DNA from 2 places in the Kitasatospora sp. Ki12 genome. Region 2 is predicted to be linked to the other one. Evidence: riboswitches for the same ligand, from Rfam matches in the RefSeq annotation. Region 2 holds a riboswitch; the other holds the start of a gene.
What was found. A riboswitch is a leader RNA that binds a small molecule or an ion and turns the genes downstream of it on or off. The one in region 2 is predicted to bind glycine.

Region 1: it holds a riboswitch for glycine, as region 2 does, so the genes downstream of both, gcvP (aminomethyl-transferring glycine dehydrogenase) here and gcvT (glycine cleavage system aminomethyltransferase GcvT) in region 2, are expected to answer to the same signal.

Annotation. Positions count from the first base shown of each region.
Region 1 covers NZ_BAAIHT010000003.1:1,127,065-1,138,100, reverse strand. The annotation lists gene ACYP53_RS35645 (MerR family transcriptional regulator) at 1-502, shown strand, start outside; gene ACYP53_RS35640 (SanA/YdcF family protein) at 648-1,319, shown strand; gene ACYP53_RS35635 (DNA polymerase IV) at 1,396-2,805, shown strand; gene ACYP53_RS35630 (MFS transporter) at 2,953-4,449, opposite strand; gene ACYP53_RS35625 (PRC and DUF2382 domain-containing protein) at 4,653-5,819, opposite strand; glycine riboswitch at 5,971-6,074, shown strand; glycine riboswitch at 6,076-6,208, shown strand; gene gcvP (aminomethyl-transferring glycine dehydrogenase) at 6,313-9,213, shown strand; gene ACYP53_RS35615 (DUF5999 family protein) at 9,366-9,557, opposite strand; partial or broken gene ACYP53_RS35610 (hypothetical protein) at 10,034-10,608, opposite strand; gene ACYP53_RS35605 (glutamate--cysteine ligase family protein) at 10,991-11,036, shown strand, end outside.
Region 2 covers NZ_BAAIHT010000001.1:804,162-815,197, reverse strand. The annotation lists gene ACYP53_RS03460 (TetR/AcrR family transcriptional regulator) at 1-269, opposite strand, end outside; gene ACYP53_RS03455 (NADPH-dependent FMN reductase) at 446-1,039, shown strand; gene ACYP53_RS03450 (hypothetical protein) at 1,118-2,038, opposite strand; gene ACYP53_RS03445 (hypothetical protein) at 2,070-2,618, opposite strand; gene ACYP53_RS03440 (hypothetical protein) at 2,652-4,427, opposite strand; gene ACYP53_RS03435 (L-serine ammonia-lyase) at 4,709-6,076, opposite strand; gene glyA (serine hydroxymethyltransferase) at 6,267-7,547, opposite strand; gene gcvH (glycine cleavage system protein GcvH) at 7,632-8,012, opposite strand; gene gcvT (glycine cleavage system aminomethyltransferase GcvT) at 8,124-9,245, opposite strand; glycine riboswitch at 9,476-9,580, opposite strand; gene ACYP53_RS03415 (enhanced serine sensitivity protein SseB C-terminal domain-containing protein) at 9,829-10,632, shown strand; gene ACYP53_RS03410 (enhanced serine sensitivity protein SseB C-terminal domain-containing protein) at 10,749-11,036, shown strand, end outside.

The DNA.
Region 1 (11,036 bases), on a different contig from region 2:
CCCGACCTCCGAACTGATCGGCTACCGCGGCCCGACGGCCTGCGCGGCCGCCGGCATCACCTACCGCCAGCTGGACTACTGGGCCCGCACCGGGCTGCTGGAGCCCAGCGTCCGGACGGCGTACCCGGCGGCCAGTCAGCGGCTCTACAGCTTCCGCGACGTGCTGCTGCTCAAGATCGTGAAGCGGCTGCTCGACGCGGGCGTCTCGCTGCAGAACATCCGGGTGGCCGTCGCCCATCTGCAGGCCGCCGAGCAGGGCGACCTGGCCGGGATGACGCTGATGTGCGACGGCGCGACGGTGTACGAGTGCACCACGCCGCAGCAGGTGGTGGACCTGCTGAAGGGCGGTCAGGGGGTCTTCGGCATCGCGGTGGGGGCGGTCTGGCGGGAGCTGGAGCTGACGCTCGGCCGGCTGCACGCGGAGCGCACCGACACCGGCGAGACCCTGGTCGGGCAGGACCCGGCCGACGAACTGGCGCAGCGCCGCAACCGGGCGGTCTGAGGACCAACACGACGAGGCCGTGGGCCCGGACGGGGAACCGTCCGGGCCCACGGCCTCGTCGTGTTGCCTGGCGAAATCGAACGAGGAGGGGCACGTGGGGGTCGGCACCGGGATAACGGGGTTGCTGGGGCGCAGGGCCGCGCGGATGCGGGCACGGCTGCGGCAGCGGCGGACGCAGCGCAGGGTGTTCCAGGTCGGGACGCTGCTCTGCACGCTGGCGCTGGCGCCCAGCGCCTGGGTGTGGCTCTCGGCGGGGGACCGGGTGGGCACGGTGGAGAGCGCGCCGTCCGCGCCGGTCGCCGTGGTCTTCGGTGCCGGGCTGGACTCGGGCAAGCCCTCGCCGTACCTGGAGCACCGGCTGGTCGCCGCGGTGGACCTGTACCGGGAGGGCAAGGTGCGGGCGATCCTGGTGACCGGGGACAACGGGCGGGTCGAGTACGACGAGCCCGACGCGATGTTCAGGTACCTGACCGAGCACGGGGTGCCGGCGGAGCGGGTGGTCCGCGACTACGCGGGCTTCGACACCTGGGACTCCTGCACCCGGGCCCACCGGATCTTCGGGGTGGACCGGGCGGTCCTGGTCAGCCAGGACTTCCACGTCCGGCGCGCCCTGGCGCTCTGCGAGGCGGCGGGCATCCGGTCGTACGCGGTCGGGGTGACCGAGCTGCACGACGAGACCTGGCTGTACGGCGGGCTGCGGGAGGTCGCCGGGGCGGGCAAGGCGGCGGTCAACGCCTGGCTGCGGCCGGACCCGGTCTTCCTCGGGCCCCGGGAGGACGGCATCCCGAAGGCGCTGGCGGACGCGGCGCGGAAGTAGCCGGGGGCGGGCCGGGCCGCGCGGTGTCCGGCCCGGGTTCGTACGCACTGTCGGACCCGTACGCGATGATCGGCGGGTGCGATCACTGCCGAGCATCATCCACCTCGACATGGACGCCTTCTTCGCGGCGGTGGAGCAGGCGGCCAAGCCGAGCCTGCGCGGCAAGCCGGTGGTCGTCGGCGGGCTCGGCGGGCGCGGGGTGGTCTCCACCGCCTCCTACGAGGCGCGGAAGTTCGGGGTGCACTCGGCGATGCCGATGGCGCAGGCGCGTCGGCTCTGCCCCAACGCGGCCTTCCTGTCCGGGCGTTTCGAGGCGTACCGGCAGGTCAGCGAGATCGTGATGGGCCTGCTGCGGGAGCTGTCGCCGCTGGTGCAGCCGCTGAGCCTGGACGAGGCCTTCGTGGACCTGGAGGCCGGTCCGTACGGCCCGGCGCTGCTGGAGGCGGACCACGAGACCGGCGAGCGGCTGGTGCTCGCGCTGGCGGAGGACCTGCGGGCGGACATCCGGCGGCTGACGGGGCTGACCGGCTCGGTCGGGGCGGCCGGGTCCAAGCTGATGGCCAAGATCGCCTCCGAACAGGCCAAGCCGGACGGCCTGGTGCTGATCGAACCCGGGCAGGAGCGGGCCGTACTCGGGCCGATGCCGGTCCGGGCGCTGCCCGGGATCGGGCCGGCCACCGAGCAGGTGCTGCGGCGGGCCGGGCTGACCACGGTGGCCGACCTCGCGGAGGCGGGCGAGGCGGAGCTGGTCCAGCTGCTCGGCCGGGCGCACGGCGCCGGGATCCACCAGATGTCGACGGGGCTGGACGAGCGGCCCGTGGTGGCCGACCAGGACGCCAAGTCCGTCTCGGTGGAGGACACCTACGAGGTGGACCTGGCCGACCGGGAGCGGGTGCTGCGCGAGGTGGAGGCGCTGGCCGCCCGGTGCGTGCGGCGGCTGCGGGCGGCCGGGCGCTCGGGGCGGACGGTGGTGCTCAAGGTCCGCCGGTTCGACTTCTCCACGCTGACCCGCTCGGAGACGCTCGGCGGGCCGACGGACGACGAGGCGGTGATCACCGCGACCGCGCGCCGGCTGGCCGAGCAGGTGGACATCACCGGCGGGGTCCGGCTGCTCGGCGTGGGCGTCGCGCAGCTCGCCGACTACACCCAGGAGGACCTGTTCGCGCAGGCCCTGCGGGAGGAGGCGGCCGAGCACGCGGAGGTGGCGGCGGAAGCGGTGGAGGCCGAGGAGGAGCCGGAGGCCGTCGTGGTGCGGCGGTGGATGCCCGGGCAGGACGTCCGGCACGAGGAGTTCGGGCCGGGGTGGGTGCAGGGCAGCGGCGTCGGGAGGGTCACCGTACGGTTCGAGACGCCGTGGAGCGGGCCGGGGCGGGTGCGGACCTTCGCGGTGGAGGACCCGGCGCTGGAGCCGACGCGGCCGCTGCCGCTGCGCCGGGAGGCGGAGGGGGAGGCGGCCCCGGCCCCGGCGCCGGAGGAGGGGGCTTGAGAAGACACGAAAACGGCCCCACCCGGTGGGGGAGTACCGGGTGGGGCCGTATCACCGTGCCGGTCGCCGTACGGTCGTGATGCCCTCGCGACGTACGGAGGCCGGGGCCCCGCGCCCTGTCCCTGAGCGCGGGGGCCGGACGCCTCGTCAGGCGTCGGTCTTCACCAGCTTGTCGCTGGAGTCCTGCGGGGCCGTGCCGTCGACGACGGTCAGCGGGGCGGCCGGCTTGGCGGCGCGGATCAGGAACGGGACGACACCGGCGACGACGCAGACCACGGCGGCGGTCCAGAACGCGTGCTTGTAGGCGTCCAGGGTGGGCAGCGCCAGCGGGATCTGCGGCGGCAGCTTCATGAGGTCGCCGGTCAGGATGGCGGCCATGACGGCGGTGCCGATGGCGCCACCGACGGTGCGCAGCACCGAGTTCATGCCGTTGGCGATGCCGCTCTGCTCGACCGGGACGGCGCCGTTGATGTAGGCCGGCATCGCGGCGAACGCGAGGCCGACACCGAGGCCGAAGATCGCCGAGGCGGTGTAGAGGTCGCCCTCCTTGCCGTGCCGCAGGGCCAGGTAGGCCATCGCCACGGCGCCGAGGACGCCACCGAGGACCAGCGGCAGGCGCGGGCCGCGGCGGGCGATCAGCAGGGCGCCGACCGGGGCGGCGACCATCGAGCCGATCGCGGACGGCAGCAGCATGACGCCGGCGTGCAGGACGGTGGCGGTGAAGCCGTAGTGGGTCAGCTTCTCCGGGGTCTGGGCGAAGTTGCTGATGACCATGAAGGAGCCGTACATGCCGAAGCCGATGAGCAGGCCCGCCAGGTTGGTGAAGGCCACGGCCGGGCGGGACATCATCTTCATGTCCACCAGGGGGTGCGCGACCTTGGTCTCGATGATGCCCCAGACCAGGGCCACGACGGCGGCGACGGCGAACAGGCCGAGGGTCTTGGTGGAGGTCCAGCCCCAGTGGTTGCCCTGGCTGACCGCGACCAGCAGCGCGGAGAGCCAGCCGGCCAGGGTGATCGCGCCGAGCGGGTCGGCGCCGCCCTCCTTGTCGGTGACCGGGTCGGTCGGGACGCGGAAGGCGACCAGGGCGATCGCGATCAGGCCGAAGAGCAGGCCCATCCAGAAGATCGACTTGTAGTTCCAGTGCTCCAGCAGGAGACCGGTGGCGACCAGGCCGAGGCCGGAGCCGACGCCCATCGAGGCGCTGATGGCGGCGACGCCGCCGGTCACCTTCTGCTTGGGCAGCTCGTCGCGGACGATGCTGATGGCCAGCGGCATGACGCCACCGCCGGCGCCCTGCAGGACGCGGGCGACGACCAGCCAGGTGAAGGAGTGGGTGCTGACCGCCAGCGCCGAACCGGCGACGAGGCCCGCCAGCGAGATCAGCAGCATCGGCTTGCGGCCCCGGAGGTCGCCGAAGCGGCCCAGGAGGGGAGTCAGCACGGCGGCGGAGAGCAGGTTGGCGGTCATCAGCCAGGTGACGCTGGAGGCCGAGACGTTCAGTTCCTTGGCCAGCGAGGGCAGGATCGGGACGACCGCGGTCTGCACCACGCTGAACGACAGCATCGCCAGGATGAGGGCCGGCAGGACCCGGGCGTTGCTCTGCTTCTCGGCCGCGGTGGTGGGCTGTGGTGCCTCACTCACGGTTGCTTCCTCCCGTACATAGTGAATGAACTGAAGTAACCATGCCCAGAGATACTTCAGAGTGTCAAATATCGAGTGGTTAAGCTTTGGCAAAGGGGGGAAGAGGCAGGCCCCCCGGGGTGGCCCGGGTGGGCGTGGGCGGCGTGGCCGGGCACGGCGAAGGGCCCCGACCGCGGGTGGTCGGGGCCCTTCGGGTGGGGCGGTCAGACGAGCGGGCGCAGCGCGGACGGGCGGGGGGTGTCCGCGGCCGGCGTGGTCGTCGACGGAGCCGGGGCGGCGTCCGGGGGCGTGGTGTCGTCGTGCACCTCGACGTGCTCCCGGCGGAGCTCGTCCCGGATCACCTCCTCGGCGGTGTAGCGCTCGACGACCAGGCGGACCCGCTCGATGGGCGCGAGGTACTTGCGGACCACCGGGCGTTCCTCACGGAGGGTGACCTCCTCGACGGCCTCGGCGATGTCCTTCTCGGTGAGGGAGGCGCGCTCGGCCTCGCTGACCGGCATCCGCTCGACCCGGACGCGCTCGCGCACCACCGGGACCCGGCGCTCGATCTGCTCGGTCGTCACGTACTTGCGCAGCTTCGCGGTACCGACGGTGTGCCACTCGGTGGTGACGTCCAGCCGCTCCTCGCGGCAGGTGATCTCGACCGGGCCGGCGGGGGCGGCCGGGGCGGTGCCGGTGGTGGGCGCGGTGCCCGTCGCGGCGGGTGTCGGATGCGGGGCGGCGTGCGGGGCCGGGTGCGGCTTCGGCTCGACGGCGGGTGTGACGGCGGGAGCGGGAGCGGGGGTGCTGAGGGTCCGCACGTGGGCCTCCGGGGCGGTGCTGGTGTCGGTCGGGGCGGGTTCGGGGGAGCGGAAGGCGTGCGGCTTGGCGATGGTGGTGGCCGCGGCGGGCGCGACGGCGGCGGCCGGGGCGGTGCCGAAGTCGAGGTCGGGCCCGGCGGCCCGGTCGCGGCCCTCGCCGTGCTCGCCCGACGGGTGGCCGTCCGCCGGGGTGTCGAGGCCGTAGTAGCGGTAGAGCTGGAGCTCCTGGGCGGGGGACAGGTGCTGGCCCACGCCGAAGTCCGGGGACTCCTTGACCAGTGACTTGTCGTACGGCACCCGGAGCTCCTCGCCGGAGAACTCGCTCGTGGTGAGCGGGACGAAGGCGTCCCGGCCGAAGATGCCGGTGCGGACGGCGGCCCACTCGGGCCGGCCGGTGGCGTCGTCGAGGTACACCTCGTCGACCGTGCCGATCTTGTCTCCGTTGCGGTCGACCGCCTTGTGGCCGATGAGGTCCCGGGGGTCGATGTCGGTCTGCACTCTTTCCTCCAGTGCGCTGAGCCTGCGGAACTCCCGCAGGACGGCGGCCTGATCACCCGTCCCGTCCGCCACTTCACACCAAAGGCCATGAATCGGACGGGCGCGACCGGGGTGCGCCGGACGGGCTGCGCGCTGGGCCGTCCGGGGGACGCGCGTAGACCCGGGGTGACCGGAAGCACCCGTGATCGGAAGGCCTCCCGCTGGTACCCTGGGCGGCGACCGCAGAGCCCGCTCGGGAGAGTCTCCGACCGCGAAATGCGCTGGTCGGAGCGCCGAAGGAGCAACTCCTCCCCGGAATCTCTCAGGCATCCGTACCGTGTGGGGTAGGTCACTCTGGAAAGCAGGGCAGGAGTGTCGGCGCGGGAGCCGGCGATCACCACCCTCACCGACGGTGCAAGCCGACGGAGCGCCCACAGCGCGCCGTGCGGGCGAAGCTCTCAGGTCCCGATGACAGAGGGGGAGGCCTGACGGGTCCGCCCGCCTCGGCTGAGCCGCTGTCCGCAGCGGGCAAGGCCGGCCGGCGTGCGTACCCCCGCCGGTCCGTGACCAGGAGGCCTCGACCACCATGAACGCCCAGCCGAACGCGGGACGCCCCACCGGCGCCTCGACCCTCACCGAACTTGAGCTGGCCAGCCCGTTCGAGAACCGCCACATCGGCCCCGACGCCGCCGCGCAGGACAAGATGCTGGCGTCCATCGGCTACGGCTCGCTGGACGAGCTCGCCACCACGGCCGTCCCCGAGGCGATCCGCTCCATCACCGGCCTGGACCTGCCCGCCGGCCGGACCGAGGCCCAGGTCCTCGCCGAGCTGCGCGAGCTGGCCGGCCGCAACCAGGTGCTCCAGCCGATGATCGGCCTGGGCTACTACGGCACCTTCACCCCGCCGGTGATCCTCCGCAACGTCATGGAGAACCCGGCCTGGTACACCGCGTACACGCCGTACCAGCCGGAGATCTCGCAGGGCCGCCTGGAGGCGCTGCTCAACTTCCAGACCCTGGTCTCCGACCTGACCGGCCTGCCGACCTCCGGCTCCTCGCTGCTCGACGAGGGCACCGCGGCCGCCGAGGCGATGGCGCTGGCCCGCCGCGTCACCAAGGTCAAGGGCGGCGTCTTCCTGGTCGACGCCGAGACCCTGCCGCAGACCGTCGCGGTGATCAACACCCGGGCCGTGCCGACCGGTGTCGAGGTCGTCGTCGCCGACCTGTCCGAGGGCATCCCGGCCGAGATCGCCGAGCGCGGCGTCTTCGGCGTGCTGCTGCAGTACCCGGGCGCCACCGGTGTGGTCCGCGACCTCACCCCGGTGATCGAGCAGGCGCACGGCCTGGGCGCGATCGTCGCCGTCGCCGCCGACCTGCTGGCGCTGACCCTGCTCAAGTCCCCGGGCTCGCTGGGCGCCGACATCGCCTGCGGCACCTCGCAGCGCTTCGGCGTGCCGATGGGCTTCGGCGGCCCGCACGCCGGCTACCTGTCGGTGCGCGCCGAGTACGCCCGCTCGCTGCCCGGCCGCCTGGTCGGCGTCTCCGTCGACTCCGACGGCAACCGCGCCTACCGCCTGGCGCTGCAGACCCGCGAGCAGCACATCCGCCGCGAGAAGGCCACCAGCAACATCTGCACCGCCCAGGTGCTGCTCGCCGTCATGGCCTCGATGTACGCCGTCTACCACGGCCCCGACGGCCTGGCCGACATCGCCCGCCGCACCCACCGCTACGCCGCCGCCCTCGCCGAGGGCCTGCGGGCCGGCGGCGTCGAGCTGCTGCACGGCGAGTTCTTCGACACCGTCACCGCCGTCGTCCCGGGCCGCGCCGCCGAGATCGCCGCCGCCGCCCGCGCCAACGGCGTCAACCTGTACCAGGACGGCGCGGACCGGATCTCCGTCTCCGCCGACGAGACCACCACCCGCGAGCACCTGGCCGCCGTCTGGGCCGCGTTCGGCGTCGAGCCGGTCGAGGTCCCCGAGACCGCCGACGCGCTGCCCGCCGCGCTGCTGCGCGAGGACGAGTACCTGACCCACCCGGTCTTCCACAGCCACCGCTCCGAGACCGCCATGCTGCGCTACCTGCGCCGCCTGTCGGACCGGGACTACGCGCTGGACCGCGGCATGATCCCGCTGGGCTCCTGCACCATGAAGCTCAACGCGACCACCGAGATGGAGGCGGTGACCTGGCCGGAGTTCGGTCAGCTGCACCCCTTCGCGCCGATCGAGCAGGCCCAGGGCTACCTCACCCTGATCCGCCAGCTGGAGCAGCAGCTGGTCGAGGTCACCGGCTACGACGCCGTGTCGATCCAGCCGAACGCCGGCTCGCAGGGCGAGCTGGCCGGCCTGCTGGCCGTCCGCGCCTACCACCACGCCAACGGCGACACCCAGCGCGACATCTGCCTGATCCCGTCCTCCGCGCACGGCACCAACGCGGCCTCCGCCGTGATGGCCGGCATGCGGGTGGTCGTGGTGAAGACCCTGGTCGACGGCGATGTGGACGTCGAGGACCTGAAGGCCAAGATCGAGCAGCACCGTGACAACCTGTCGGTGCTGATGGTCACCTACCCGTCGACCCACGGCGTGTACGAGACCCAGATCACCGACATCTGCGCCCTGGTGCACGAGGCCGGCGGCCAGGTCTACGTGGACGGCGCCAACCTGAACGCGCTGGTCGGCCTCGCCAAGCCGGGCAAGTTCGGCGCGGACGTCTCGCACCTGAACCTGCACAAGACCTTCTGCATCCCGCACGGCGGCGGCGGCCCGGGCGTCGGCCCGGTCGCGGTGCGCGCCCACCTGGCGCCGTACCTGCCGAACCACCCGCTTCAGGAGGAGGCCGGCCCGGCCACCGGCGTCGGGCCGATCTCGGCCGCGCCGTGGGGCTCGGCGGCGATCCTGCCGATCTCCTGGGCGTACGTCCGGCTGATGGGCGGCGAGGGCCTCAAGCGCGCGACCCAGGTCGCGGTGCTGAACGCCAACTACATCGCCAAGCGCCTGGCGCCGCACTTCCCGGTGCTCTACACCGGCCCGGGCGGGCTGGTCGCGCACGAGTGCATCATCGACCTGCGCCCGCTGACCAAGGAGACGGGCGTGACGGTGGACGACATCGCCAAGCGCCTGATCGACTACGGCTTCCACGCGCCGACGATGTCCTTCCCGGTGGCCGGCACGCTGATGATCGAGCCGACCGAGTCCGAGGACCTGCACGAGATCGACCGGTTCTGCGACGCGATGATCGAGATCCGGGCCGAGATCGACAAGGTCGGCTCGGGCGAGTGGGCGGCCGACGACAACCCGCTGCGCAACGCCCCGCACACCGCCGCCGCGCTGGCCGGCGACTGGGCGCACGGCTACTCGCGGCAGGACGCCGTCTTCCCGGCGGGCGTGAACCCGGCGGACAAGTACTGGCCGCCGGTGAGCCGGATCGACGGCGCCTACGGCGACCGCAACCTGGTCTGCTCCTGCCCGCCGCTGGACGAGTACGGCGTCTGAGGAACGGCAGGGACGAACCGGTACGGCTGAACGGTTCGGACCGAGGCGGGGCCCCGGCGGAGTCTTCCGTCGGGGCCCCGCCCTTACTCGCCCGATCGGCGGCCGCTCCCGCCTCCCGCCGTACGGCCGGACCGGGCGGTGAGGCCGTACGGTCAGGCCGCGTGGGCGACGGGGCGGCGCGGGGCGATCACCCGGCCGTCGGGCAGCAGCTCTCCGGTGTCCTCGAACAGGACGACGCCGTTGCAGAGCAGGCTCCAGCCCTGCTCCGGGTGGCAGGCCACCGACACGGCCGCCTCTCTGTCCTCGGATTCGGCCGACGGGCACTCAGGACGGTGCTGGCACATACGTACCCTCGCTTCGCTCTGCGATCCTCCCCGTGGTGCGGTCACCGGAGGTCGTGCCGTCCGGGGGCCGCCGCGGTAGTCGGATCCTGTCCGCACGCGGGCCAGGTGTTGACCAGCGCTCAAGTGGGTAGGACAGGTGGTCCTTCCACGCTGGTTCCCAGTGTCGGCATCTGCGGACGCGCCCGCAGGGATTTCGTGACATGCGCCACAACTCCCGGGCAGAGATCACCCGTTCAGGTGGAGCCGGGAGGAAAACACGCACCGGTGGGTCAGGCGGGGGATGGCCCGATCGGGCCATGGCGGGTGCCTCGTTCGGGGGGTTGCCGTTCGGGTGACGCCGCGGGGCCCCGGGCTCGGGCACGGCTGAGGGCCGCCGGGCGGGTGGTCCGGCGGCCCGTGGGATGCGGGTGGGGCGGGGGTGCGGGTGGGGCGGGGGTGCGGGGGGTCGGGGTGCGGGTGGTTCCGGCGGGGGCGCTTCAGGGGGAGCCGAGGAGCAGCGGCCCGGTGAGCGGGGCCCGCGCGAGCAGCGGCAGCAGTTCGGCGGCCGGGTAGGCGCGGTGGGCGGTGACGCCGAGCGGGGCCGGGGCGAGCGGGATCAGCAGGTCGGCGTCCGGCCCGGCGTCCGGGCCGTGCAGCCAGAGGGCCGTCGCGTACTGGCCGGGGAAGGTCAGCAGGCGCGGCTGCCGGCGGAACCGGGAGCTCTGGGCGAGCTGCCAGGCCTCGCGCAGCGCCCGGACCGTCGAGTCGAGGTAGGGGCCGGCGGTGAAGTGCGAGAAGGTGTGCCCCTCCACGCTCTGCACCACCTCGGCGGCGGCGGCGACCTCGGCGCCGTCCTTGATCAGGAAGCGCCAGCCGGTACGGCGGGCGGCGGACAGCTCGGGCGGCGCGGGCCGTCCAGGACGTGCACCGCGAGCGGATGTGCGGGGACCAGTGGGCCGGCCGGGTGACGCAGTGCTGCGGCGGCGGGCTGGCGCAGCGCGGTCTCCGAGTCGAGTGCGCCCAGGACCGCGCGTAGGGCACTCGGTGGGGGCTGGGGGGTCTGCAGAGTCATGGCGGGGTCCGCCTCTCCAAGCGAGATCGGCGTGCGAGTGCGGCATACCGGCGTGGCGTGGCGTGTCTTCGCTGACGGGCCCCGGCCGTGTCCGGTTGTGCAGGATCGCGGTGCCGGCGCGGCCGTCGCCGTCGACGAGGGCTTTCGAGGCGGGGGCGGGCCGGCCGGAGCGCTGTGCGAATTCCATCGAACGGATGCGCAGGGTGATCTGTTTATCACAGGCGGTGGCGCCGAGCAAGTCTGCAGTTGGCCTGAATCATCGTCAGATTCCTTGCTTTGCAAGCCAGTACACGCATTCGGGTATCGATCTTCGAGGTGGGCATGATGCTTGCACGGTCGGTCGGCCGGGTGGCTCAACGGGGTGTCTCATGAGGAGGGGACCGTGGGCGAGAAGGTCGTGGCGACTCGGGCTGATCTTGCGGACCGAC
Region 2 (11,036 bases):
ACCATCAGCTCGATGAGTTCGTCCTTGCCGGAGACGTACCGGTAGGCGGCCATCGGGGCGACGCCGAGCGCGCCGGCCAGGCGGCGCATGGTGACGGCGTCCAGGCCCTCGCTGTCGGCGATGGCGACCGCGGCCTCGGCGATCCGCTGCGGGGTCAGGGTGGTGCGCGGCGCGGGGGCGGGGCGGGCGAGGCGCTCCCAGAGCGAGACCTGGGCCTTGTCGTCGCCGGTCGCGGGGGTGTCCCCGGCGGGGGCCTGCTGAGCGGGCATGGGGGCGGGCTCCTTCCGACTGGAGTGTTCCTCACCGTACCACTGCGGCGTGTACGCCGTATCTGGAGCGTACGTCGTATCGCCAGTGGACGGCGTACGCGTCGATGTGTACGTTGTATCCGAGAGATACGCCGTACACATCAGCGCCGTCCATCAAATCCCGGAGGGGGACCCCCATGTCCACGGACCAGAACCTGAAGGTCGCCGTCGTCGTCGGCAGCACCCGCGACGGCCGCTTCGGCCCGGTCGTCGCCGACTGGCTGCTCGGCCACCTCGACGCCCGCGGTGACATGACCGCCGACCCGATCGACCTGGTGGCGACCCCGCTGCCGACCACCTTCCCGTCCTTCGGCGGCGAACTGCCGCCGGACGAAGCCGCGCTGCTGGCCGCCGTGTCGCCCCGGCTGGAGGCCGCCGACGCCTTCGTGTTCGTCACGCCCGAGTACAACCACAGCTTCCCGGCCCCGCTGAAGAACGCCATCGACTGGCACAACCGGCAGTGGCACGGCAAGCCGGTCGCCTTCGTCTCCTACGGCGGCCTCTCCGGCGGCCTCCGGGCCGTCGAGCAGCTGCGGGTGGTGATGGCCGAGCTGAACGCGGCGACGATCCGCAACACCGTCAGCTTCCACGGCGCCGCCCAGTGCTTCGACGCCGACGGCAAGGCCCTCGACCCGGCCGCCGACGCCGCCGCCAAGACCATGCTCGACCAACTCGCCTGGTGGGCGCAGGCGCTGCGCGAGGCCCGGCGGGCCCGCCCGTTCACGGCCTGAGCCGCCGAGGGGCGGGCCGGTGCCCGGCCGTGCTCGGCGGGGGTCAGAGGGGGACGGCGGTCAGCGGTTGGACGGGGGTCAGCCGGTGGCCGCCGGGCACTGGGCGGTGAAGCAGAAGCCGGTCAGCTCCGCCTCCCGGAGGGCCTGGAGCGGGGTGGGCCAGTCGCCCTCGGGACCGGCCACGATGACGGCGTAGGCGGTGCCGCCGGGGCCGACCAGGATGTGGTCGACCGCTCGTCGGACGGTGCCGGAGGAGAGGATGTAGGAGTACTCCAGCTCGGCGGTGCCGCCGGCGGTCTGTTCCAGGCGGATGCGCTTGTAGCCCGCGGAGACCTTGTTCTTGGCCAGGTCGGCATCGGTCGACTGGGCCAGCTCGTAGGGGGACTTGGCCTCCATGGGAAACACCTGGACCAGGCTGGCCTGGTCCGGGCTGTCGTAGAACACGGAGTCCTTCTCCGTACGCCGCTGCCAGCCGTCCGGGACGAGCAGGGTGAATCCGTTCGGGTCCTGGGTCAGGTTGTAGTGCGGCCCGGTGGGGGTCGGCGTGGGTGTGGGCGTCGGGGTGGGCGACCCCGAGGCCGTCGGGGACGACGAGGGGGACGTCGGGGCGGGGGAACCGGACGTCGTCACCGTCGGCCCGCCCGTCAGGGTGGCCGCGCCGGTCGGCTTGCCCCCGTCCTCGTGCCGGGTCAGCAGGTACCCGCCGCCGCCCGCGAGCACGCCGACGAGCGCCCCGGCGAGGGCGGCGACCAGGATCCTGCGGCGCCTCCCGGTGGACGGTGGGCCCTCCGGCCGAGGCGCGCCCGGCGTGATCGGCGGTGCGGTGATCGGCGGCGGCGTGATCGGCGGCGGTGCGACCGGAGGGGGCGGGGGGACGGGCGGTGCGGCCGGCCGGGGTGGCGCGACCGGGGGTGCCGCCGGCGGGGGCGGGGGCGCGCCGCCCGCCGGTGGCCGGCTCACCCACTGCTGGCTGTTCTTGTCCCAGTACGTCCCGGCCACGGCCGCTCCCCCCGTTGTTCCCGATCCCCGTTCAGCTGCCCAGGAACTGTTCGATCGCCTGCACGACCGCCAGCGCCGAGGCGAGTCCGGAGACTACCGTGGTCGAGCTCCGCAGGAGGTCGCGGAGCCGTTCCAGCCGGGTGCGCGGGGCGGTGCCGGTCTGTTCGAGGGCCGTGCCGACGGCGTCCAGCTCCTGTTCCACCTCGGCCACGCCGTTGCCCTCGGCCCGGGTGAACATCGGCAGCTGGCCCCGCAACTCGCCGACCGCCGCGAGCAGTTCGCGGGCCGGGGCGGTGAGGCGGGTCGAGGCGTCGACGGCCGTCGCGTCCTCCCCGGCGGCGACCGCCCCGCCGGTCATCGCGCCGATGGACACCCCGCCGGGCCCGGCGGCGGGCACCGTCAGGCCGCTCAGGTCCGGCAGCGGCTCGGGTGTCCCGGCCCGCTGGGAGCGGTCCTCGGCGCGGGCGCCGGGGCCCGCGGCGACGGCCCCGCCGGTCATCGCGCCGATCGACACCCCGCCGCTCGCCGGGGCCGGGGGCGTGTTCTCCTCGTCGTGCCGCACGTTCTGCTCCTCGCTCATGCGAAAGTTCCGACTCCTTGTCCGACAAGGCACTTAGGACGACTTGCCGCCGGACGGCGGCGGTGCCGGGGTGCCCGACTGCGCGGTGCCCCCGTTGGTGGCGACGGCGCCGCCGCTCATCGAGCCGATGTGGATCCCGCCCTGCATGACCTGGACCACGGTCTGCTCGAAGCGGTCGGTCTCGTACCCCGTCCGTTCCAGCGCGGTCCGCACGCCCTCGATGATCCGCTCCTCGATCGACTTCAGGTACCGCGAGACGTCGAGCTCCTGGAAGATCGAGACGCTCTCCGAGGTGGCGGCCTCGCGCAGCGAGAGGACGGGCCGGGCGGCCACCGGCATCAGGTCGTCCTCGGCCGTGACGGTCTGCACCCGGCCGCCGCCCGGGTGCAGCAGTGAGCGGAGCGCGGCGGGCCCGGCGGTGAACGCGGACATCGCCGGTGCGCGGCGTCCCGGCCGGGCGCCCTGCTGGGCCACCGCGTCCGCGAGCAGCTCGTAGTCGCGGCGGACCGGTCCGAGCACGTACGGGACGACCTCGACCATCAGCAGGTTCCCCTGGGTGTGCACCCGCAACTGGACGGTCAGCACCAGCTGTTCGTCCCAGGCGCCGACCCGGACCCGCAGGAAGTGCCGGCGCCGCTCGCCGCCCTCGTCCACCGCCTCGGCGAGGTGCCGGCCGATCTCCTCGGGCGTGCGCACCACCTCGGCGCGCGCCGGACCGTACGGGAGGAAGACGATGTGCTCGATCTCCAGGTCCTTCAGCCGGTCCAGGCTGGTCTCGGCGGCGGCCTGCCGCAGGGCGGCCAGGCGCGGGACGACCAGGTCGAGGACGGTCCGGGCGGTGAGGGTGCCCGAGGGGGCCACCGGGCCGGTCTTGCGCGGCTTCAGCTCCAGGGTGAACGACCAGACGCTGAACGGGAATCCGAAGCCGAGGAAGGGGTCGGCCGGGTCGTAGACCACGAGCTGCGAGTACTGCTCCTCGGCGATGGCCCGATGCAGCGCCTGGTAGCGCGCCCGGGCCGGGAGTGGACGGACCGGCTGGCTCCGGAACGCCTCGCGGGTCAGCTCCCGGCGGACGGTCTGGGCGACCAGCAGCCGGTGTCCGCCCACCGTCGCGGCGAGCGCCAGCGGGAACAGCACGCCCGTCCCGTCCGAGTCCTTCAGGGTGAGCAGCGCCAGGGCCCAGTAGAGGACTTGGAGGATCACGGCGACCGTGGCAAGGAGCCCGCCGGTGGCGCGGCGGACGCCGGATTCCTGGGAGCCTTCGCCCGGCTTGGGCCGCGCGGGCGGGGGCGTGGCCGGGGCGTACAGCGCGTGCTCCCGGACCTCGGCGGGCTTGGCGTACCAGGACAGCAGGCTGACCAGCGCGTACAGGAAGGCGAAGTTCGCCGCGAACGGCGTCAGGAAGTGGGAGAGGTTGCCGAACACCGTGTCGGCCGCCGACTCCCGGCCGTACGAGCCGCCGCTGTAGTACCCGCCGGCCAGATCCTCGCCGTAGTTCCGCCAGTAGTCGCCGTCCGGCGGGTTCTGGATCAGCGGCCAGTACTCGGTGACGAGGAAGCCGATCCAGATCACGGCGAGGAGCAGGCCGGTGCGGACCTCCATCGTCCGGGCCCGGAGGGCGTGCGCGAGGACGGTGACGAGGTCGAAGCCCAGCGACGGCGGCACCGACCGCTCGTCGTGGTCGACCAGTTCGGTGATGACGCGGCGCCGGTAGTCCGGGTCGAGGTAGACCCCGGCGCAGAGCAGCCGGGTCGCCTCGGACGTCGCGTACGGCGAGGTCGGTGGCGGTGGCGGCGGTGGTGACGGCACCGCAGGCGGTCCCTCGGGCGGTACAGGCGGTCCCTCGGGTGGTACGGGTGGCTCGTCGGGCCGCACCGGCCCGGTCCGGATGGTCATCCGCCTCCCCCTCTGGCGTGAACCAACTGGCCGAGATTATGGACCTCCTGACGGGTCGTCGGCCAGTAAAAATGCGCAGCGGCATGGCGAAGGCCCCCGGGCGGAGGGGAGCTCCGCCTGGGGGCCCGGGCGCACCGGACCGGCGCACGGTCGGCGCACGGCCGGTGCCCGACCGTGCGCCCGTCAGCGCGGGGTCAGCACTCGATGACGTTCACGGCGAGGCCGCCGCGGGAGGTCTCCTTGTACTTGATCTTCATGTCGGCCCCGGTCTCCTTCATCGTCTTGATCGCCTTGTCCAGCGAGACGTGGTGCCGGCCGTCGCCGCGCAGCGCCATCCGGGCCGCGGTGACGGCCTTGACCGACGCCATGCCGTTGCGCTCGATGCAGGGGATCTGGACCAGGCCGCCGACCGGGTCGCAGGTGAGGCCGAGGTTGTGCTCGATGCCGATCTCGGCGGCGTTCTCGACCTGCTCGGGGGTGCCGCCGAGGACCTCGGCGAGGCCGCCCGCGGCCATCGAGCAGGCGGAGCCGACCTCACCCTGGCAGCCGACCTCGGCGCCGGAGATGGAGGCGTTCTCCTTGAACAGCATGCCGATGGCGCCGGCCGCGAGCAGGAAGCGGACGATGCCGTCGTCGTCGGCGCCCGGGATGAAGTTCAGGTAGTAGTGCAGGGTGGCCGGGATGATCCCCGCCGCGCCGTTGGTCGGCGCGGTGACCACCCGGCGGCCGGAGGCGTTCTCCTCGTTGACCGCCATCGCGTAGAGGGTCACCCACTCCATCGCGTTGGCCGGCCCGATGCCCTCGGCGCGCAGCGCGCGGGCGGCCGCGGCGGCCCGGCGGCGGACCTTGAGACCACCCGGCAGGATGCCCTCGCGGCTCATGCCGGCCCGCACGCACTCCTGCATCACGGCCCAGATCTCCAGCAGCCCGGTGCGGATCTCCTCCTCGCTGCGCCAGGCCTTCTCGTTCTCCAGCATCAGGCCGGAGATGGAGAGCCCGGTCTCCCGGCTGAGCCGCAGCAGCTCGTCACCGGTGCGGAAGGGGTACTTCAGCACGGTGTCGTCCGGCTTGACCCGGTCCGCGCCGATCGCGTCCTCGTCGACGACGAAGCCGCCGCCGACCGAGTAGTAGGTCTTCTCCAGCAGCGTGGAGCCGTCCGCCGCGAAGGCCCAGAGGGTCATCCCGTTGGCGTGGTACGGCAGCGAGCGGCGGCGGTGCAGCACCAGCTGGGTGTCCGGGTCGAAGTCGATGACGTGCTCGCCGAGCAGGTTGATCCGCTTCTCGGCGGTGATCCGCTCGACGTCCTGGTCGGCCCGGTCGACGTCGACGGTGCGGGGCGAGTTGTTCTCCAGGCCCAGCAGGACGGCCTTCGGCGTGCCGTGGCCGTGGCCGGTGGCGCCCAGCGAGCCGTACAGCTCGGCGCGCACGCCGGTCACCTGGGTCAGCAGGCCTTCGGTCCGCAGTCGGCGGGCGAACATCCGGGCGGCGCGCATCGGGCCCACGGTGTGGGAGCTCGACGGGCCGATGCCGATGGAGAAGAGGTCGAAGACGCTGATGGCCACGGAGGACGTCCTTGTCTGGTCTCGTGGAAGGACTTGCTGGCAGGGGGCGGGCACAGGACGGGGCACCCTGCACTGTCAAGTGTGCGGGGTGCCCCGGGGTGCCCTGTCCGGAGGAGGGGTGAGCCCGGTCACTTACCGGCCGGTCACATGCCGGCCGGCCGGTCACCGGGGGTCACCCGCTCACCGTTGATCAGTCCTGGTTGGCCAGGTTCGGGTACAGCGGGTACTTCTCGGCCAGGGTGGTGACGCGGGCCTTCAGCGCGGCGGCGACGGTCTCGTCGAAGGCGGGCTTGAGCGCCTCGGCGATGATGTCGGCGACCTCGCGGAAGTCCTCGGCCCGGAAGCCGCGGGTGGCCAGGGCCGGGGTGCCGATGCGCAGGCCCGAGGTGACCATCGGCGGGCGCGGGTCGTTCGGGATGGCGTTGCGGTTGACGGTGATGCCGACCTCGTGCAGACGGTCCTCGGCCTGCTGGCCGTCGAGCTGGCTGTTGCGCAGGTCGACCAGGACCAGGTGGACGTCGGTGCCGCCGGACAGGACGGACGCGCCGGCCTCGGCGACGTCGGCCTGCAGCAGGCGGTCGGCGAGGATGCGCGCGCCCTCCAGGGTGCGCTCCTGGCGCTCCTTGAAGTCCTCGGAGGCCGCGACCTTGAAGGCGACCGCCTTGCCGGCGATCACGTGCTCCAGCGGGCCGCCCTGCTGGCCGGGGAAGACCGCGGAGTTGATCTTCTTGGCCCACTCGGCCTTGGACAGGATGACGCCGCCGCGCGGGCCGCCCAGGGTCTTGTGGGTGGTGGTGGTGACCACGTCCGCGAAGGGCACCGGGTTGGGGTGCAGCCCGGCGGCCACCAGGCCGGCGAAGTGCGCCATGTCCACCATGAGCAACGCGCCGACCTCGTCGGCGATCCGGCGGAACTCGGCGAAGTCCAGCTGGCGCGGGTAGGCGGACCAGCCGGCGATGATCAGCTTCGGCTGGTGCTCCTTGGCGAGGCGCTCGACCTCGGCCATGTCGACCTGGCCGGTCTTGTCGTCGACGTGGTACGCGGCCACGTTGTAGAGCTTGCCGGAGAAGTTGATCTTCATGCCGTGGGTCAGGTGACCGCCGTGGGCCAGGCTCAGGCCCAGGATGGTGTCGCCCGGCTGGATCAGCGCGAACATCGCGGCGGCGTTGGCCTGCGCGCCCGAGTGCGGCTGGACGTTGGCGTGCTCGGCGCCGAACAGGGCCTTCACGCGGTCGATCGCGATCTGCTCGACCACGTCGACGTGCTCGCAGCCACCGTAGTAGCGGCGGCCGGGGTAGCCCTCCGCGTACTTGTTGGTGAGCACCGAGCCCTGGGCCTCCATGACCGCCACCGGGGCGAAGTTCTCGGAGGCGATCATCTCCAGCGTGGTCTGCTGGCGGTGCAGCTCGGCGTCGACCGCGGCGGCGATCTCCGGGTCGAGGGCGTGCAGGGACTGGTTGAGAACCGTCATGGTGTGTTCTTCCCGGTGGAGGAGGAAAGGGGGGCCACGGTGGGGCGGGCCGACGCGCGCGCGGCCCGCCCGGTCACGAGCGGATCAGCTGCTGTGGGTGAGTGCGTCGTACTCGTCGGCGCTGAGCAGCTCGTCGGTGGACTCCACGCGGACCTTGAACAGCCAGCCGCCCTCGAAGGGGGCGCTGTTGACCAGGCCGTTGTCGTCCAGGACGTCCTGGTTGACCTCGGTGACCTCGCCGGTCACCGGGGAGTACAGGTCGCTGACCGACTTGGTGGACTCCAGCTCGCCGCAGGTCTCGCCCGCGGTCACGGTGTCGCCGACGGCCGGCAGCTGCACGTAGACGATGTCACCGAGCGCGTCGGCGGCGTGCTTGGTGACGCCGATCGTGGAGACACCGTCCGCGTCGGCGGCGGTCAGCCACTCGTGCTCCTTGGTGTACTGCAGGTGCTGGGGGTTGCTCATGGCGTCATTCTCCAGGATGGGAAGCGGGTACGGCGAAGCGGGCCGCCACGTGGACGGCTTCGACGTGCGGGTACGGAAAAGCGGGCGTTCGCGGGCGTCAGCGGGGCGGCGTCAGCGGGCGCGCTTGTAGAAGGGCAGCGCCACGACCGTGACCGGCTCGTGCTTGCCGCGCACGTCCACCGCGACGGTGGTGCCGGGGGCGGCGTGGGCCGCGTCGACGTACGCCATCGCGATCGGCTGCCCCAGCGTCGGGGACGGCGCGCCGGAGGTGATCCGGCCGATCGGGGCGCCGTCCGCGGAGACCACGGTGTACTCGGCGCGCGGCACCCGCTTGCCCTCGGAGACCAGGCCGACCAGCACCTTCGGCGGGTTGGTCTCGGCCGCGGCGGCGGCCTGCTCCAGCGCCTTGCGGCCGACGAAGGCACCCTCGTTGGTGGTCTTGTCGAAACGGACGACCCGGCCCAGGCCGGCGTCGAACGGGGTGAGGTCGGTGGACAGCTCGTGCCCGTACAGCGGCATGCCCGCCTCCAGGCGCAGCGTGTCACGGCAGGACAGGCCGCACGGGATCAGGCCGCGGCCCTCGCCGGCGGCCGTCAGGGCCTGCCAGATCGGCTCGGCGTCGGCCGGGCGGCAGAAGATCTCGAAGCCGTCCTCGCCCGTGTAGCCGGTGCGGGCCAGCAGCACCTCGCGGCCGGCCACCTGGGCCGGGAGGACCGCGTAGTACTTGAGGCCGGGCAGGTCGGCGTCGGTGGTGTCGGCCAGGATCGCGGTGGACTCCGGGCCCTGGACGGCGATCAGCGCGTAGGTGTCGCGGTCGTCGGTGACGACGGCGTCGAAGCCCTTGGCGCGGGCGATCAGCTCGTCGAGGACCAGCTGGGCGTTGGAGGCGTTGGCGACGACCAGGAAGGCGTCCTCGCGCAGGCGGTAGACGATCAGGTCGTCCAGGATGCCGCCGTCCTCGGCGCAGATCATGGTGTAGCGGGCGCGCAGCACACCCAGCGCGGAGACGAAGCCGACCAGCGCGTGGTCCAGCATCTCGCCGGCCTGCGGGCCGGTGACGGTGATCTCGCCCATGTGGGAGAGGTCGAACAGACCGGCCTTGGTGCGGACGGCGAGGTGCTCCTCGCGCTCGCTGCCGTAACGCAGCGGCATGTCCCAGCCGGCGAAGTCGGTCATGGTCGCGCCGAGGGCGCGGTGCAGCGCGTCGAGCGCGGTCAGGCGGAGGGACGACATGGCCAGGAACTCCTCGGTCGGGGCACTCAGGGGTGCACGCACCGGACCGGACCCGCTCGGGGACCGACCCTGCGCGCGGGCATGCGGCGGCGTGGGTCTCCCCATCTGTCGTCGAACCTGAGAGCTTCACCGCCCGCCGGCCCGCAGCTGTTTCCAGCTTGGGGGACAGCATGGCGGCTTGCACCGTGGGTGGGCGCGCGACAGGGCCGTGCGCCGCTTTCCAGATGTGCCTAACCCGTGCGGTAGGGGGGCCTGAGAGATTCCGGGGAGGACTTGCTCCTTCGGCGCCGGCTGTGCCGCGAACGCGGCACTCCGGGCTCTCCCGCGCGGGTTCGAGCGGCCGGTATGGAGTTGTGGGGCCCGCGGCGCATGCCGTCGGACGCGCACATCATGGCACGTCCCGGGCGAGGAAGGGAGAGGGGACCCGGTCACACGGCGGAGGCGGCCCGGTCGTACGGCGGAGCCGGCCCGGTAGTACCGCGCGGGTACCGAACATCAGCCCTGGGAAGACCGGGCCGAACCCCTAGACTGCTGCGCGTCGGCGCAGAGGGCGGCCGACCGGCAGAGGGCGGATCGGCGGCGCATGGGGTACCCGGTGGAGCAGCAGCAGGGGTGGGGCGGTCCGGAGTCGGCACCGGCGGGCGGCTCCTGGCCGGCCAACGAGCTGGAGCAGGTGCTGACCGCCGCCCTGGGCGACCCGGGCGCGACGCCGCGGGTGATCGAGGTGCTGGCCCGCAGCCAGGTGTGGGTGCCGCTGCCCGCCGGGGCCGACCCGCAGGGGCAGTCGCTGGACCTGCCGGTCATCGAGCTGGCCGGCGACCCGTACGTGCCGGTGTTCTCCTCGCAGGAGGTGTTCCTGCAGCAGGCGCCGGGGATGGCCTTCGCGATCGCGCCGGTCTGGGAGTTCGCCCGCGGGCTGCCGCTGGGCGTGGGCATCGCGGTGAACCCGGAGGCGGCGGTGGGCATCCCGGTGCCGCCGCAGGGCGTGGCCGAGCTGCGCCGCGGTCCGCGCGAGGAGCGCCTGGAGGGCGTCGAGGACCCGGCGGCGCCGACCGGCGGCCGGGTGGCGCTGCGGGAGCCGGTGCCGGGCGAGGACCCGGAGCACTTCCTGGCCGCCTGCCGGGCCGAACTCCACGCCCTGCCCGGGGTGCTGACCGCCCGCAGGGCGCTGGCCAGCATCGAGGGCGAGCCGACGGTGATGTTCGTGGGCGTCCAGCTGGATCCGGCGGCCCCGGCCGACCCGGCCGCGGTGAACGACGCGCTCGGCCGGGCGCTGGGAACCGCGCCGCTGCCGGGCGGCGTCCACCTCGTACTGCTCGACCTCGCCGAGGACCCGGTGGTCGAGTGGCTGCTCACCCGGGTCATGCCTTTCTACACGCGGGCGTGAGCGGGGTTCGTTCGTAGGCACGTCGCCGTGGCGGTGGCCGGTGCCGCGCCATAGGGTGCGTGCAGACGGCCGACGGGCCGGCGGGTTCGAGGAAAGAGGCGCGGCGAGGTGGGCGCATGAGTGCGGGAACGGGAGCGGGAGGGGTGCCGGGGCCCTGGGGCCAGGCACCTGCCGGGCGCCCGGGCACGGATCCGGGCGCGTTGGAGCAGGTCCTGCGCGAGGTCGCGCCGGAGCGCTGGGACGCGTACGAGCGGCTGCTGCACGCGCTGGCGGACGGCCGGGTCTGGATGCTGCTCTGGCACGGTACACCGGGCAGCCCGGACGCCCAGTACGGGAACATGGAGATCAGCGGCCACGGCTACGCGCCGGCCGTCACCTCGCCCGAGCAACTGGCCTCCTCCGGC